DNA from 2 places in the Agromyces larvae genome. Region 2 is predicted to be linked to the other one. Evidence: riboswitches for the same ligand, from Rfam matches in the RefSeq annotation. Region 2 holds a riboswitch; the other holds the start of a gene.
The links. A riboswitch is a leader RNA that binds a small molecule or an ion and turns the genes downstream of it on or off. The one in region 2 is predicted to bind thiamine pyrophosphate.
Positions count from the first base shown of each region.

Region 1: linked by a shared signal. The riboswitch ahead of MTO99_RS06075 (ECF transporter S component) and the one ahead of thiM (hydroxyethylthiazole kinase) in region 2 are both predicted to bind thiamine pyrophosphate.

Region 1 covers NZ_CP094528.1:1,297,526-1,305,071, forward strand. Annotated here, with positions in the region: gene MTO99_RS06050 (D-alanyl-D-alanine carboxypeptidase family protein) at 1-1,139, shown strand, start outside; gene MTO99_RS06055 (hypothetical protein) at 1,157-1,417, opposite strand; gene MTO99_RS06060 (nucleoside/nucleotide kinase family protein) at 1,476-2,078, opposite strand; gene MTO99_RS06065 (energy-coupling factor transporter transmembrane component T family protein) at 2,075-2,929, opposite strand; gene MTO99_RS06070 (ABC transporter ATP-binding protein) at 2,926-4,446, opposite strand; gene MTO99_RS06075 (ECF transporter S component) at 4,448-5,077, opposite strand; TPP riboswitch at 5,115-5,225, opposite strand; gene MTO99_RS06080 (hypothetical protein) at 5,282-5,638, opposite strand; gene MTO99_RS06085 (DNA polymerase IV) at 5,760-7,073, opposite strand; gene gatB (Asp-tRNA(Asn)/Glu-tRNA(Gln) amidotransferase subunit GatB) at 7,396-7,546, opposite strand, start outside.
Region 2 covers NZ_CP094528.1:2,458,911-2,466,456, forward strand. Annotated here, with positions in the region: gene panD (aspartate 1-decarboxylase) at 7-432, opposite strand; gene MTO99_RS11985 (GNAT family N-acetyltransferase) at 475-999, shown strand; gene MTO99_RS11990 (hypothetical protein) at 1,121-2,059, shown strand; gene MTO99_RS11995 (DUF596 domain-containing protein) at 2,056-2,505, shown strand; gene MTO99_RS12000 (hypothetical protein) at 2,663-2,995, opposite strand; gene MTO99_RS12005 (DUF6188 family protein) at 3,090-3,488, shown strand; TPP riboswitch at 3,507-3,602, shown strand; partial or broken gene thiM (hydroxyethylthiazole kinase) at 3,593-4,435, shown strand; gene MTO99_RS12015 (bifunctional hydroxymethylpyrimidine kinase/phosphomethylpyrimidine kinase) at 4,609-6,846, shown strand; gene MTO99_RS12020 (MFS transporter) at 6,843-7,546, shown strand, end outside.

The DNA.
Region 1 (7,546 bases), 1.2 Mb from region 2:
CCACCGCGACGACCACGGATGCGACGCCTCCCGCCGCGGTCGAGCTGCCCATGCCCGCCGTCGGCCAGAGCGCCATCGCCGTCGTGGGCGACGACGGCGAGGCGTTCCTGCTCGCGCAGTCGGGCGGCGACGACACGGTGCCGATCGGCGGCGCCGCGAAGCTCGTCACGCTGCTCGTGACGCTCGATTCGTTGCCGCTCGCGGCCGACGAGGACGGCCCCGGCATCACGATCAAGCCCGCCGACTACACCGACTATCTGCGCTACCGCGACGAGGACTCGCGCACCCTCCAGGTCTCGCCCGGCGAGACCTGGACCGAGCGCGACGTGGTGCGGGCGGTGCTGTTCGCGTCGAGCAACAACCACGCCGACACCCTCGCACGGTGGGCGTTCGGCAGCGTCGAGCAATACGTGACCGCCGCCAACGCCTGGCTCGGCGATCACGGGTTCACCGCCACGAAGGTGGCCGACGCGACCGGGCTGTCGGGCGACAACGTCGGCACGGCGGCCGAGCTGACCCGACTCGCCGCGCTCGCGATGTCCGATCCGTCGCTCGCGGCGCTCCTCGACGGTTCGGCGTCCTCGGCCCCCACCGCCCGGCAGGTGCCCGATGTCGTCGCGCGCCTCGGCGACGTGGGGGTGCGGGCGATCACCCGCAGCTACACCGACCCGGCGGCGATCACGTTCCTGTTCACCGCCGAGGTGGCGAGCGGAGCATCCGACGCATCGAACCGGTTGGTCGGCGCGATGCTGCTCGTGCCCGATTACGAGACGCTCGACCCCGCCGTCACCGCCGTCGTCGAGGCGGCCGCGGCTGCTGCGGCGCCGATCGAGCTCATCACGGCGGGCACCGCGTACGGTTCGGTGAGCACCGCGTGGGGAGCCCGGGCCGATCTCATCGCCTCCACCACCCGTGCCGGCACCGGCTGGGCGGGCGCGACCGGCGCCGCGACCGTCACCGTCGAACCGTTCACGACCGCGAGCTCGAGTCGAGAGATCGGGCGCGTCACCGTGCCCACCGGTGCGGGCGAGGTCGGCTCGCCGCTTCGACTCTCGGCCGACATCGACGACCCGGGGCCGCTCTGGCGGCTCGCGAACCCGTTCGCGATCATCGGCGCGTTCGCGGCGAACCAGGACTGATCCGCCGCGGCGGCGGCTCAGTCGTTGTCGTCCTCGTCGAACTCCACCGGGTCGGAGTCGTCGGCGTCGAAGCGGAACCGCACCCGCAGTTCGCTGCCCACGCTGCGCTCGTCGACGGCGTCGTACCAGAACAGCGATTCGAGACCGTCGACGGCCGCGACCATGCCCACCCGCTTCTCGGGCTTGCCGCCGACCAGGGCCCGCCGTTCGAAGTCGCCCTCGAGCGGCCCGTCGATGAACTCGGCGACGTACTGTCCGCCGGCTTGCGCATCAGTCATGTCGCTACGCTACGCCGGTGCGCGCTCCTCGCGCACGGTCGGCCGGCGCGAGTCGCCCTCATTCGCCGACGATCCGCACGATGAGGTCCGCGGTCGCCCTCGGGCGTCGGGCGGCGTACCGACGCCACTGGGCGTCCCACATCGTCCAGTACGGGTCGAACCCGCCCGCGTCACGTCGCAGCGCCCTGGCCCGGCGCTCGGAGTCGGGTGCGTCCAGCCAGACGCGCAGCACGCCGCTCCGTCGCCCGGCGACTGCCGCGAACGCTCCGCACCCCTCCACGATCGTGCGTCCACGGCGGGGGAACTCCGCGACCGAGCCCGCGCGATGCGACGCGGTCCAGTCGAAGACCGGCCGGCGGCCCGCCCGCCCCGCCGCGAGCGGCCCGATCAGTCCGATGCGCGCGAGCTGTGCGCCTCGGTCGAGCCCGTGCCATCCGGGGTACACGTCGTCGAGCCGCAGCACGCGCACGGGGCCCGGCCGGGTGGCCGCCAGCGCATCCGCGAGCGACGATTTGCCGGCACCGCTCGGTCCGTCGATCGCGATGACCGAGGCATCCGCTCGCCTGGCGGCGCGCTCGACCGCGGCGCGCACCTGGATGCCCGCCGGCGCACCGTGCGCGGTCGCGGAGCCGCTCCGATCGCGCTCCGGGCGAGCGCTCACGCCCACACCGGATGGAACGTGCCGGCGGCGACGGCGCCCCCAAGTGCGATCACCGCGACCGCCACTGCGACCGCGACGAGCACCAGATCGGCGGCACCGACGCGCGACTCCCGCGCCCAGGTGCGCGGACGATCTGCGCCGAATCCGCGCGCCTCCATCGCGGTCGCGAGCTTCGACCCGCGCCGGATCGCGAGCACGAGCAATGCGAACGCCATCGTGGCGAAGCGGCGCAGCACGCCGTGATCGCCGATGCCGCGGGCGCGCCGCGACAGGGCCATCGCCCGCCAGTCCTCGAGGAACAGGCCCACGAGTCGGGCGCCCGCGAGCGCACCGAGCACGAATCGGCTCGGCAGATGCCAGACCTGGGCGAGGCCGTCGGCGAGCGCGGTCGGGTCGACGTCGATGAACAGGAGCACGGCCGGCAGCCCCACGGCGAGCACCCGCAGCGTCACCGCGATCGCGAGCTCGATCGACCCGTCGGTGATGCGGATCAACCCGATGTCGACGTACACCGCGCCCGACGGCCGGCCGTACAGCAGCATGCTGACCCCGGCGATCGGCGCAGCGAGCAGGATCGGCCAGACCCGCTTCGCGATGGTCGGCAGCGAGAGGCCCGCCCCGGCGAAGAGCACGAGCTGCAGGACCAGCGCGATCGCCGCGCTCACCCAGTCGACGGTGAAGAGCAGCGGGGTCGTCATGACGATGATCGCCGCGAGCCGCGTCACCGGGTTGACGCGCGCCAACAGGCGCAGCCGCCGACGCCGACCCGGGCCGTCGGCGCGTCGACTGTCAGCGGGTGAGCCGCCCACGTCGGTCGTCTCGCCGACACCGGTGCGCTCGTCGAGGCTCATGCAGCCACCCCCGCGGTGCCGGAGCCGTCGGCCCCGCCGTCCCTGCCGGCGCCGGCGGGTGCGGCGGCCAGGGTGAGGAGGTGATCGCCGAGCGCTTCGACGTACGCACGGTCGTGCGTGACCGAGAGCAGGGTGACCCCCTCGGCGACGAGTTCGCGCAGGATCGTGACGAGTTCGATCCAGGTCAGCCGGTCCTGGCCGAAGGTGGGTTCGTCGAGGATGACGACCCGCGGTCGGGCGACGAGCACGGATGCCACGGTCAGCCGACGCTGCTCGCCGCCGCTCAGCGTGAACGGGTTCGCGTCGGCGAGGCGGTCGAGGTGGAGGCGGTCGAGCACCTCGTCGACCCGGCGGCGGGCCTCGGCGTGCTCGAGACCCAGCGCGCCTGCGGCGACCGCGGTCTCTTCGCGCACGGTGCGGGCCACGAACTGGTGCTCGGGTTCCTGGAACACGGTGCCGATACGGGTCAGCAGTTGCTTCGAACGCCAGGCGATGGGGTCGCGTCCGAGGCCGGCGGCGAGCGATTCGGATGCCTCGACACGGCCGTCGAGCGCAGGAAGCAGCCCTCCGAGCGTAAGTGCCAGGGTGGACTTGCCGGCTCCGTTCGGCCCGGTGAGCACGGTGGACCGGCCGGAGGGCAGCCCCGCGTCGATGCCGCGACGCAGGACGCGGCCGCGGGTGCGGCCGATCGCGAGCCCGTGAGCGGCGAGTTCGACGGCCGTGCCGGGCGCGACGGGCGTCGCCGCGGGGACGGGCAACGGCACGCCGGGGACCCACACCCCTGCCGCGAGCAGTTCGTCGCGGTGCCGTTCGAGCACCGCAGCGGGCTCCCCGTCGGCGATGAGTCGTCCGTCGCGTCCGAACACGAGCACTCGACCGACGAGGTCGACCCAGACGTCGACGCGGTGCTCGACGACGACGAACGTCGACCCGGTCTCGTCGAGCACGCGGCGCACGGCGTCGCGGACTTCGGCGACCCCGGCCGGGTCGAGGTTCGCCGTGGGTTCGTCCAGCAGCAGCAGACCCGGCTGCATCGCCAGGGTTCCGGCGAGGGCCAGTCGCTGCTTCTGCCCGCCCGAGAGCCGGCCCGTCGGGTGGTCGAGCGGCACGTCGAGGCCGACGGCGTCGAGTGCTCGACGCACCCGCGGCCAGATCTCGTCGCGCGGGACGCCGAGGTTCTCGCACGCGAAGGCCACGTCGTCACCGACGCGTGCGAGCACGACCTGCGAGTCGGGATCCTGCAGCAGCAGTCCGACTCGTCCGCGTGCGTCGCGGGAGTCGTGCTCGTCGATCAGCAGTCGCCCGGCCGACTCGCCCTCCTCGTCGCCGCCGTGAACGCCGGCGAGCGCGTGCAGGAACGTCGATTTGCCGCTGCCCGACGGGCCGACGACGAGCACCCGTTCGCCGGGCTCGATCCGCAGGTCGAGCCCGGCGATCGCCCAGCGCAGCCGTCCCGCGTGACGCCATCCCCAGTCGTGTGCGGCGACCGTGGCGGGTGCGACCCGGAGTGCGGTCACGTCAGACCCGCTTCGTCACCGACTGGCCCGCGGCGAATCGGTTCAGCGCGCCCGTGGCGGCCAGACCGCGCACGATCAGCCAGCCGAGCAGGCCGGCGAGCACGGCCCCCGAGACGAGGATGGTGCCGAGGTAGAGCGCGAGGAATTCGCCCGACTTCTGCAGGTTCGCCGAGGTGAACAGCTCGAGCGTCCACGCGCCGAGACCGGCGACGGCGCCCGCGAGCACGGCCACGATCGGCCCGAAGCTGCGGTAGGCGAAGATCGCGAACACGAGTTCGGCGCCGAGGCCCTGCGCGAGCCCCGAGTAGAGGGTCTCGATGCCCCACTGGTTGCCGACGATCGCGGAGACGATCGCGGCGAGCACCTCGACGTAGAGCGCGGCGCCGGGCTTGCGGATGATCAGACCGCCCAGCACGCCGCCGATGAGCCAGATGCCGACGGCGATGCCGCCGAGGCCCGGTGTGAGCGCGTCGGCGGCGGAGAACCAGGCGTAGCCGATGTTGTTCCAGATGAGGAACAGCAGACCGGTCGCGATGCCGACGACGCTGGCGACGACGATGTCGACGACCCGCCAACGCAGACGACGGTTCCCGGTCGAGACGCTGCTGGATTCGGTGATGGTTGCGTGCACTGGTCGTGCCCTTTCATTCGATGGAAAGCGGCACGGGAACGAGATGCGATGCCCTCCCTGCGCTGGCATGACCCAGATCAGGTTCGACGGTCGAAGGTTGGAGAACCTTCCTCTCAGCCCGGCTCACCGGACTCCCGTGTTCAGGGCACGAGTATACGCGCGAGTCGGCCCGCGCCGGGCCACTCGCGCATCCGGCGCAACAGTTCAGTGCTTCAGCGCGCGGATGACCCACCGCAGTGTCTTGCCGAGCGCCCAGACGAACGGCGTGGCGACGAGCAGCAGCCCGATGACGTTCGGCTCGAAGCGCACGTCTCCGTCACGTCCGACGTATGCACCGAGCGGAATGGAGACGCCGCCACCGCCGCCCCCGGAGCCTTCGCCGTGGCCCTGCCGGTCTTCGCCGACATCGCCTTCACCGCTGCCGCTTCCGCCGCCGAAGCCGTAGTAACCGAGCGCGACCGGCACGATGGTGGAACCTCCGACGTCGACCGGGTCGCCGTACGAGGTGCGGACGCCGACACCGGCGACCTTGTCAGCCAGGTCGAGCACGAGATCAGTCATGTGCGCAAGGCTAGCGAGCCGCCGGTCGCCCGGCCACCCCTTGCGGTCGAGCGGCTCGCCGGTCCTCGGACGTGCGAGGCGAAGCATCCGGGCGAGCGATGGCGCACCCACCGCCGCTGGGTCAGTCCCCGTCGCGCAGCCGGCGCGTCACCTCGGATCGCACGTCGACCGGGCGGCCGTCGTTCTCGGCGTCGTCGTCCGCGCGGCCCGCTCCGGCGGTGGTGCGCTTGCCGCGCACGAGCGCGGCGGGCCGCACCGCGCCGCGCCCGAACCGGGCGGTGACCTCGTCGATCGCCCGTTCGGCGTCGCGCCAGTCTTCGTCGGGATCCCAGAGCAGGGCGCCACCGCCCGCGGGCCGCAGTTGTTCGGCGCGCACGCCGATGAGCCGCACTCGCGCACCCTCGCCGATCAGCCCGGCGAGCGCGGCGGCCGCCTCGTCGTAGATGCGACGGCCGACATCGGTGGGCTCGGGCAGCGTGCGTGAACGGGTCAGAGTGCGGAAGTCGCCGTAGCGCAGCTTCAGCGACACCGTGCGCGCGACCAGGCCGGCCCGACGCAGCCGTACCGCGACGTCGTCGGCGAGTCGCAGCAGTTCGCGACGGATATCGTCTGGCTCGACGAGATCGTACGAGAAGGTCGACTCGTGGCCGATGCTCTTCTCTTCGCGGCCGGTCAGCACGCGACGCGGATCTTCACCGGCGGCCAGGCTGCGCAGACGTGCGGTGAGCGCGGGCCCGACGGCCCGTTCGAGCGCGTCGGCGGGCATATCGGCGACATCGCCGATGGTGCGCAGGCCGAGTCGGGCCAGCGACTCCTCGGTCACTCGGCCGACCCCCCAGAGCGCCGAGATCGGAAGCGGGTGCAGGAACGCGACGGTGTCGGCGGCGGGTACGACGAGCAGTCCGTCGGGTTTCGCACGGCCGGATGCCACCTTCGCGACGTACTTCGTGGCGGCGACGCCGACCGAGCAGGTGAGCCCCGTCTCGGCGCGAACGCGTTCGCGGATCGTCCACCCGATCTCGGCAGGGCTGCCGTGCAGCCTTCTGGCCCCCGAGACGTCGAGGAACGCCTCGTCGATCGAGAGCTTCTCAACCCGTGGCGTGATCGACTCGAAGATCTCCATCACCCGCTTGGAGTACTTCGCGTAGCTCGCGTAGTCGCCGCGAAGCACGATCGCGTTGGGGCATTTGCGCAGCGCCACCGACATCGGCATGGCGGAGTTCACCCCGAACTTGCGGGCTTCGTAACTCGCCGCCGAGACGACTCCGCGCCCCGCGGTACCGCCGACCAGCACCGGCTTGCCGCGGAGCTCGGGGCGCCGCAACAACTCGACCGACACGAAGAACGCATCCATGTCGACATGCAGGATCGGCGTCGCCGAATCATCGACGGGGCCGGTCGTCACCTGACGGGCCGAGCCATCCTGCTTGCTCACGATTCGACGCTATCCCGACCCACTGACACCCGCCGACGCATTCGCCTCCGCAGACTCCGGCACTGATGCGCCCCTGGCATACCCGAGCGCAGAGCACCCGCACCGCCTCCGGCACTGATGCCACACGCGCATCAGTGCCGGAGGCGCAACCCAACCAGGCACCGCAACCCATGCCACACGCGCATCAGTGCCGGAGGCAACGGAGGTCAAGGGCGCGGCGGGCTCGGTGCGGCCCCGGTCCCCGCTCCTCCGCGCGATTGCGCCGGGGCGCGCTTCCACCGGCCGGTGCTCGCGCCTCGGCTGGCGGATCACTCGCGAGGGGCTACGCCTGCGCGGCGCGCTCCAGGACGAGTTCGCGCACGCGCGCGGCGTCGGCCTTGCCCTGCATGGCCTTCATGACCGCGCCGATGACCGCGCCGGCGGCCTGCACCTTGCCGTCGCGGATCTTCTCGAGCACGTCGGGCTGGGCCGCG
Region 2 (7,546 bases):
GCTGGGTCAGGAGCGCACGGCGTGCGGCGGGGTCGCGACGTCGCCGACGATCGCCTCGGCGGGGTCGGCGCCGAGTTCGACGATGCGGTTCGCCGCGTCGACGTGCACGATCGCGGGGGCGAACTCCGCGGCATCCACCGACTCGACCGACGCCCACGAGATCAGGATGACCAGATCGCCCACCGCGACCAGCCGCGCCGCCGCCCCGTTCACGCCGATGACGCCCGAGCCGCGCTCGCCCGCGATCGTGTACGTGTCGAACCGCGCGCCGTTCGCGATGTTCACGACCGACACCAACTCGCCGGGCAGGAGGTCGGCGGCGTCGAGCAGATCCTGGTCGACGGTGATCGACCCGACGTAGTGCAGATCGGCGTGCGTCACAGTCGCCCGGTGGATCTTCGACTTCAGCATGGTGCGGCGGAACGCGGGCATCGTTCCATTCTGCCCGAGCCCGAACCGTGCGAGGATCGGCGCATGACCGGGGCATCCGCGATCGAACCGGCCGGGCCGCTGCCCGCCGGGATCACCCTGCGCCGCCCGACCGAGTACGACCACGCCGCGGTCGTGCGCGTCATCCCCGACTGGTGGGGGCTGCCCGCCGCGAGCCACCTGCCGATGATGCTGCCGCGGCTGTTCTTCCAGCATTTCTCTGACACGAGCTTCATCGCGACGGATGCCGCGGGGCTGGCGGGGTTCTTGATCGGATTCCGCTCGACCGCGCAGCCGGGGGTCGCGTACATCCACTTCGTCGGCGTGCGACCCGACCTGCGCGAGGCGGGGCTGGCGCGCACCCTGTACGAGACGTTCTTCGCCGAGGCCCGAGCCGACGGATGCCACCGCGTCGACGCGATCACTGGACCGGGAAACCGGCGGTCGCAGGCGTTCCACGCCGCGATGGGATTCACCGCGACCGGCGACATGGAGGTCGACGGCGTGCTGGCCTGGCGCGACTACGACGGACCGGGCGAGCACCGCGTCACCTTCACCCGCGCCATCTGACGCCCTCCCCCAGGTCGGGCGTTCTCTGCGGGCTCTGCCAGTTCCCGTTTCCGCAAGGCCGCGCCGCCACCATCCGCAGGTTGAGGAGCGCCCGACGGAGTCGGACGCGTCTCGAAACCTGGTGAGGTGCGCCGCGCTCGCCGCCGAGAACATCGCCGCGTACGTGCGGACCCTGGGTGACGCGGTCGGGAAGGCGTGGGAAGAGATCGGGTGGCTGCTCGGGCAGATGGCCGCCGAGATCGTCCTCGAAGTCGGTGTCGGCGTCCTCCTCAGTGTGGTGACCGCGGGGGTGGGGGCTGCCGCGACCGCGGCGAAGATCGCGTTCACCGTCGCCCGCTGGGCGATCCGGATCGCAGAGGTCTGCCACCGCCTCACCACCCTGATCCGCGGCGCCCTCACCGCCGCCCGCCTCACCGGACGCACCGCCGCCCACCTCGTCAAAGACAGCATCGCCGCCGGAGTCGCCGGCGTGGCATCCCAGATCGGGTACAACGAACTCCGTACCGCGATCGACCCGACCTACGAGAGACAGCCCCTCAGCGACATCGCAGCCGGCGCACTCATCGCCGGGGTTGTCGGCGGGGCGGGCGGGGTCGCGAAGAACGTCCCCGCCGCCAAGCACCTGGATGGCACGGAGAACGCGGCTGGCGCGAAGAAGGCCGGCACGGATTCTGCTGACAAAGCGCCCGCTCCCCGTCATCCCCTCGATGTCGGCTTCGGCAAACGCGAGTCGAGCGTGATCACGTTCGGCGGTGTCGACTACCCGAAGACGTCCGCGTCGAACGGGAAGACAACGAACGTCTACGACACGTCGAGCATCGCTGACGCCGACCTCGAACGTCACGTGTGGGCGCACGCCAGGACCCTCGCCGGCGAAGCGCGATTTGAGCAGATGGCGGCGGTCGTATGGACTGCGGTCATGCCGGACGGGACTCACGTCACCGCACGGCAAGTGTCGACGGCGCACATCGTCGGCTCGACCGACCGGGCAAGATGGACGATCGAGCTTTGGAGCGGGACCCTTGACAGGGGCGGGAAACGGGAGCTGAAGTTCAAATGACCAATAACTCGGGTAGGTTTCAGCATCCGACTGCTTTCCAGCTGCAATACATCGCTGAGTACTCCGAGATGGATGACTTGAACGGTCTCTGGCGATGGTTTGCGTCGCGGGAGCCGAATCCGGCCGTCCCTCAGGCCACGGACGACTTCGCCACGCTGCCGTTCGCCGTCCGCCGGGAGGCGTTCTTCTGGACGCTCGAGCAGCTCATCGATCATCGATACATCCGTCTCGAGTACTGGGAGTGGTGGCCGCATGGCTCGGGCCCGGTCGATGGAGGACCGAGCGCGCAGGTCGACGTGCTGCGTCGCGAGTTTCCAACTGACGACATCGGCCTCGACGACGGGATCTGGTTCTTCACACCGCCGTGCCCGGTCGGGTCGAACTGGTACTGGCCCGACAAGGCGGAGCCGCTCCGGTTCATCGCCGAACCGCTCCCCGAAGACTGAGCCGATGGCCATGACCCTTCCCAGCCCTGACGACATGGTCGATGCTCCGACCTGGGAGAATTACATCGTCGCGCAGTGCGTCCAGGCCGCGCTTGGCCTCATTCCGATCAACACACTCGCTGTCGCGGGTAACTACCGACGGAACGGCTGTCACACTTCACTTCCAGGTTTCAGAGTTGACCGACGGCGATGATGAGGACGTCTCGGACATCGAAAGCAATCTGCTGGGTGGTGTCGCACGCCGAAGTACGGTGACCGCCTCGAGGTGGTTCTCTCCGGCCGTGCGCTCACCGACAGCTGCTCCGCAGATCGCATCGGAGGCGGCGATTCCCGCGAGCACGGCGAGCGACCCGATCAGGTTCGCCTTCGATTCGATTCCGGCGTCGTCGGCAAGCGTCTCGATGAGTTCTGCTGCGGCGACGAATGCGCGCGCGTGAGTGGCTCTCGTCGTGACATCCGTTCGAGTTATCCGCTGAGCTCTCGCGCTCATGACGCGGAGCCGACGGCAAGCCAGGCTCGCGCGCGACAACCCATTTCGCCATCGAACCTGACGGTTCGTACCCGATACCGAAAGGATGGAACCCATGAGACTGGATCTCGAAGAGAGCTCGATCACGCGAGTTTCGTTCGATTTCGCCGTGACGCTCCTCCTCTCCAACGGTGCCGAGATGCGAATCGAAACAGAGGGTGTATTCACCCCACCGATCGGCGACGAAGTCGGATTCGACCCGGAGGACGCCCGGCCGGTGGCTGGGGTTCTGCTTGGACTCCTCAGGGAGGATGTGTCGCTCGCCGAGGCAGGGGACCATGGAGCCCTCCGCATCCGAACCAAGACGGGCATGGAGGTCAACGTCGTCTCAAGCCCCGACTATGAGGCTTGGGGGATCGTTTGGCCTGATGGGCGTCGAGTGATCTGTATGCCCGGAGGCGAACTCGCCATCTGGGACCTCCCCGAGCAGCATGAGCGCTCGGACTCCCGCTGACCCTGCGTTAGGCTCGCACGCAGTGACACGGGGTGCCGCGACCGCGCGGCTGAGATCACACCCGTCGAACCTGATCTAGCTCGTACTAGCGAAGGGATGTCGCGATGCAGACGCGCGCACTCACCGACCCTGCCCACCTGACCGCCGCGAGCGTCGACCTGCTCGACGCCGTGCGCGCCACGACTCCGTTGGTGCACAGCATCACGAACGCGGTGGTGACGAACTTCACCGCGAACGTGCTGCTCGCGCTCGGCGCGGCCCCGGCGATGGTCGACATCACCGAGGAGTCGGGTCTGTTCGCCGGCGTGGCGGGCGGCCTGCTCGTCAACCTCGGCACGCCGACGCCCGAGCAGCGGGCCGCCGCGCGCGAGGCGGTCGTGGGCGCGAACGCGGCGGGCACGCCGTGGGTGCTCGATCCGGTCGCGATCGGCGTGCTGCCGGTGCGCACCGCGCTCGCGCACGAGTTGGTCGCTGCGCGCCCGACGGCGATCCGCGGCAATGCGTCGGAGGTGCTCGCGCTCGCCGGTGCCGGCGCCGGCGGGCGCGGCGTCGATGCGGCCGACACGACGGATGCCGCAGCCGATGCCGCAACGCACCTCGCGACGGAGTTCGGCTCGGTCGTCGCGGTCTCGGGCCCCGTCGACCTCATCACCGACGGCGTGCGCACCGCTCGCCTCGCGAACGGCGACGCGCTGCTCACCCGGGTGACGGGCGGGGGTTGCGCGCTGGGCGCGGTGACGGCGGCGTTCCTCGCCGCGGCGCGCGGCACCGGGCATGACGCGTTCACCGCGACGGCGGCCGCGACCCTCGTGTACACCGTCGCGGCCGAGCTCGCCGCGGTCGACGAGACGGGCGCACCGGTCGGGCCGGGCACGTTCGCGGTGCGGTTCCTGGATGCGCTCGCCGCCGTCGACGGCGCGCGGGTGCTCGAGCGCGCGCGGGTCGCCACGGCTTCGAGCGGGTCGGATGCCACAGGCCAGACGGATGCCACGCCGCAGGCGGATGCCACGCCGCAGGCGGATGCCACAGGCCAGACGGATGCCACGCGGCAGGCCCCTGCGACCGGCGGAGCCGAACCCTCCGGCGAATCCGGTGACGCGGCGTCGGCGGCGGTGCCGGCGTGAGCTCGCGGCATCCGTTCGACCTGTCCCTCACCCTCGTCACCGACGCCGCCCTGTGCGGCGAGCGCGGCGTCGCCGCGGTCGTGGCCGAGGCGGTCGCCGGCGGTGCGACCATCGTGCAACTGCGCGACAAGCTCGCGTCGACCGAACAGCTCCTCGAGCAGGTCGCCGAACTCGCGGGGGTGATCGACGGGCGCGCGGCGCTCGTCGTGAACGACCGGCTCGACGTGGTGGTCGCGGCGCGCGAGCGCGGCATCCGGGTCGACGGGGTGCACCTCGGGCAGAGCGACGCGGCGGTGCTCGCCGCACGCGACGCGCTCGGGCCCGACGCGATCGTCGGTCTCACGGCGAACACGCGGGCGCACCTCGATGCGGTCGCGCGGCTCCCCCGCGGCACGGTCGACTACCTCGGGGTCGGCGTCATCCGCCCGACCTCGACGAAGCCCGACCACCCGCCGGCGCTCGGCGTCGACGGCTTCGCCGTGCTCGCCGCGGCGACCGACGTGCCGTGCGTCGCGATCGGCGGGGTCGGCGCGGCGGATGTGCCGGAGTTGCGCCGTGCGGGCGCGGCCGGCGTCGCGGTGGTGTCGGCGATCTGCGCCGCACCCGATCCCCGTGCGGCGGCCGCGGAGTTCGCCGCGAGGTGGGCGGCGAGCGCGGGAATCGAGGCGGACGGAGGCAGTCCGACCGCGTCGGGCGCTCCTCGACCGGCGGGCGGTGTCCCGCGGGTGCTCAGCATCGCGGGCAGCGACCCGTCGGGCGGGGCGGGCATCCAGGCCGACCTGAAGTCGATCGCCGCGGTCGGCGGGTACGGCATGGCGGCGATCACGGCGCTCACCGCGCAGAACACGCGCGGGGTCCGGGGCGTGCACGTGCCGCCGGCGACGTTCCTGGCCGACCAGCTCGACACGATCGCCGACGACATCGAGGTCGATGCGGTGAAGATCGGCATGCTCGCGAATGCCGAGGTGATCGACACGGTCGCCGCGTGGCTGCGTCGCATCCGCCCGCCGGTCGTCGTGCTCGACCCCGTGATGGTCGCGACCAGCGGCGACCGGCTGCTCGACCCGGACGCCGAGCGCGCGTTGCGCGACCTGCTGCCGCTCGCCGATCTGGTGACGCCCAACGTGGCCGAGCTCGCGGTGCTCGCCGACGCCGAACCAGCGACCACTTGGGCGGGGGTCATCGCCCAGGCCGAGACCGTCTCAGCCGGGTTCGGCGTGCGGGTGCTCGCGAAGGGCGGGCACCTCGACGGCGCGACCGCACCCGACGCGCTCGTCGACGCGGCGGCCGCCACGATCGTCGAGTTCGACGGCGAGCGCATCGCCACGACCGCGACCCACGGCACGGGCTGCTCGCTCTCGTCGGCACTGGCCACGCTGCGCGCCTCGCTCGGCGCGTGGGAACCCGCCGTCGCCGAAGCGCGCCGGTGGCTGCGCGAGTCGCTGCGGCACGGCGAATCGCTCGCCGTCGGCGGCGGCCACGGGCCGGTGCATCACTTCGCCGGGCTGTGGTCGCGTGGTGGGCTCGCCACCGCACCGACTCCCGCCGAGGTCGAGGCCGAATGGTGGGCCGAGATCGCCGACGTGCGACGCGCGATCGACGAGCTGCCCTTCATCCGTGCGCTGGCCGACGGAAGTCTGCCGCGGACGGCGTTCGAGGAGTACCTCGCGCAGGATGCGCACTACCTGCGGGTGTACTCGCGGACGCTCGCCGAGGCATCCCGGCTCGCCCCCGACGCACCTGCCCAGGCGTTCTGGGCGGCCGGAGCGCAACGCTGCCTCGACGGCGAACTCGCGCTGCACCGCGACCGCCTGCACGACCTGCGCGGACCGCGCGACCAGCGTGCCCGGCCCTTCGAGCCGAACGCGGCGAACACCGCGTACCTCGACCACCTCGTCGCGAGCGGCTCGCGCGGCGGGTACGCCGAACTGATCGCGGCCGTGCTGCCCTGCTACTGGATCTACGACGACCTCGGTCGCCGGCTCGTCACCGGCGGGTTCGGCCCCGAGGCGCTCTCGCCGGAGCATCCGTACGCCGACTGGCTCGCCATGTACGGCGAGCCGGCCTTCGAGCTCGCCACCCGGCAGGCGATCGACACGGTCGCGGCCGTCGCGTCGCGTGCGACGCCGGCGGTGCGTGCCCGGATGCTGCGCGCGTTCCGCCGCTCGGCCGAGCACGAGCTGGCGTTCTTCGCGGCACCCTGGCCCGCCGACCGGATCGAGGTCGACGCGTGACCCGCCGGGGTGGCGGCCTCGCGCTGGCCGCCGCGGTGTCGGGCACGGCGTTCGAGTGGTACGACTTCTTCCTGTACGGCACGGCGGCGGCGCTCGTGTTCCCCACGCTGTTCTTCCCGGGCGAGGACCCGTTGACCGGGATCCTGCTCAGCTTCGCCGTGTACGCGACCGGGTTCATCGCGCGCCCGCTCGGGGGTCTGGCCGCAGGCGCGTTCGGCGACCGGTACGGGCGACGGCGCGCACTGAGTGCGACGCTCTGGGTGATGGGCCTCGCGACCGCCGCGATCGGCCTGCTGCCCGGCTACGCCCAGATCGGCATCGTCGCGCCGCTGCTGCTCGTCGCGCTGCGGTTCGTGCAGGGCATCGCGACGGGAGGCGAATGGGGCGGTGCCGTGCTGATGGCGCTCGAGCATGCGCCCGACCGGCGCGGGCTGCGCGGCGGGGTGGTCGCGAGCTCGGTCTACCTCGGGCTGATCCTCGGCAACCTCGCCTTCGTCATCGCGGTCGCCGTGCTCGACGAGCAGGCCCTGTTCGCGTGGGGGTGGCGGGTGCCGTTCCTCGCGAGCCTCGTGCTCGTGGCGATCGGGCTCGTGCTGCGGCACCGCGTGGCGGAGTCGCCCGAGTTCCTCGCGGCGGTCGCGGCCGACACCGGACGCGACGGCGGGCGCGTCGGCGCGCACCCGATCGCCGACGCCCTGCG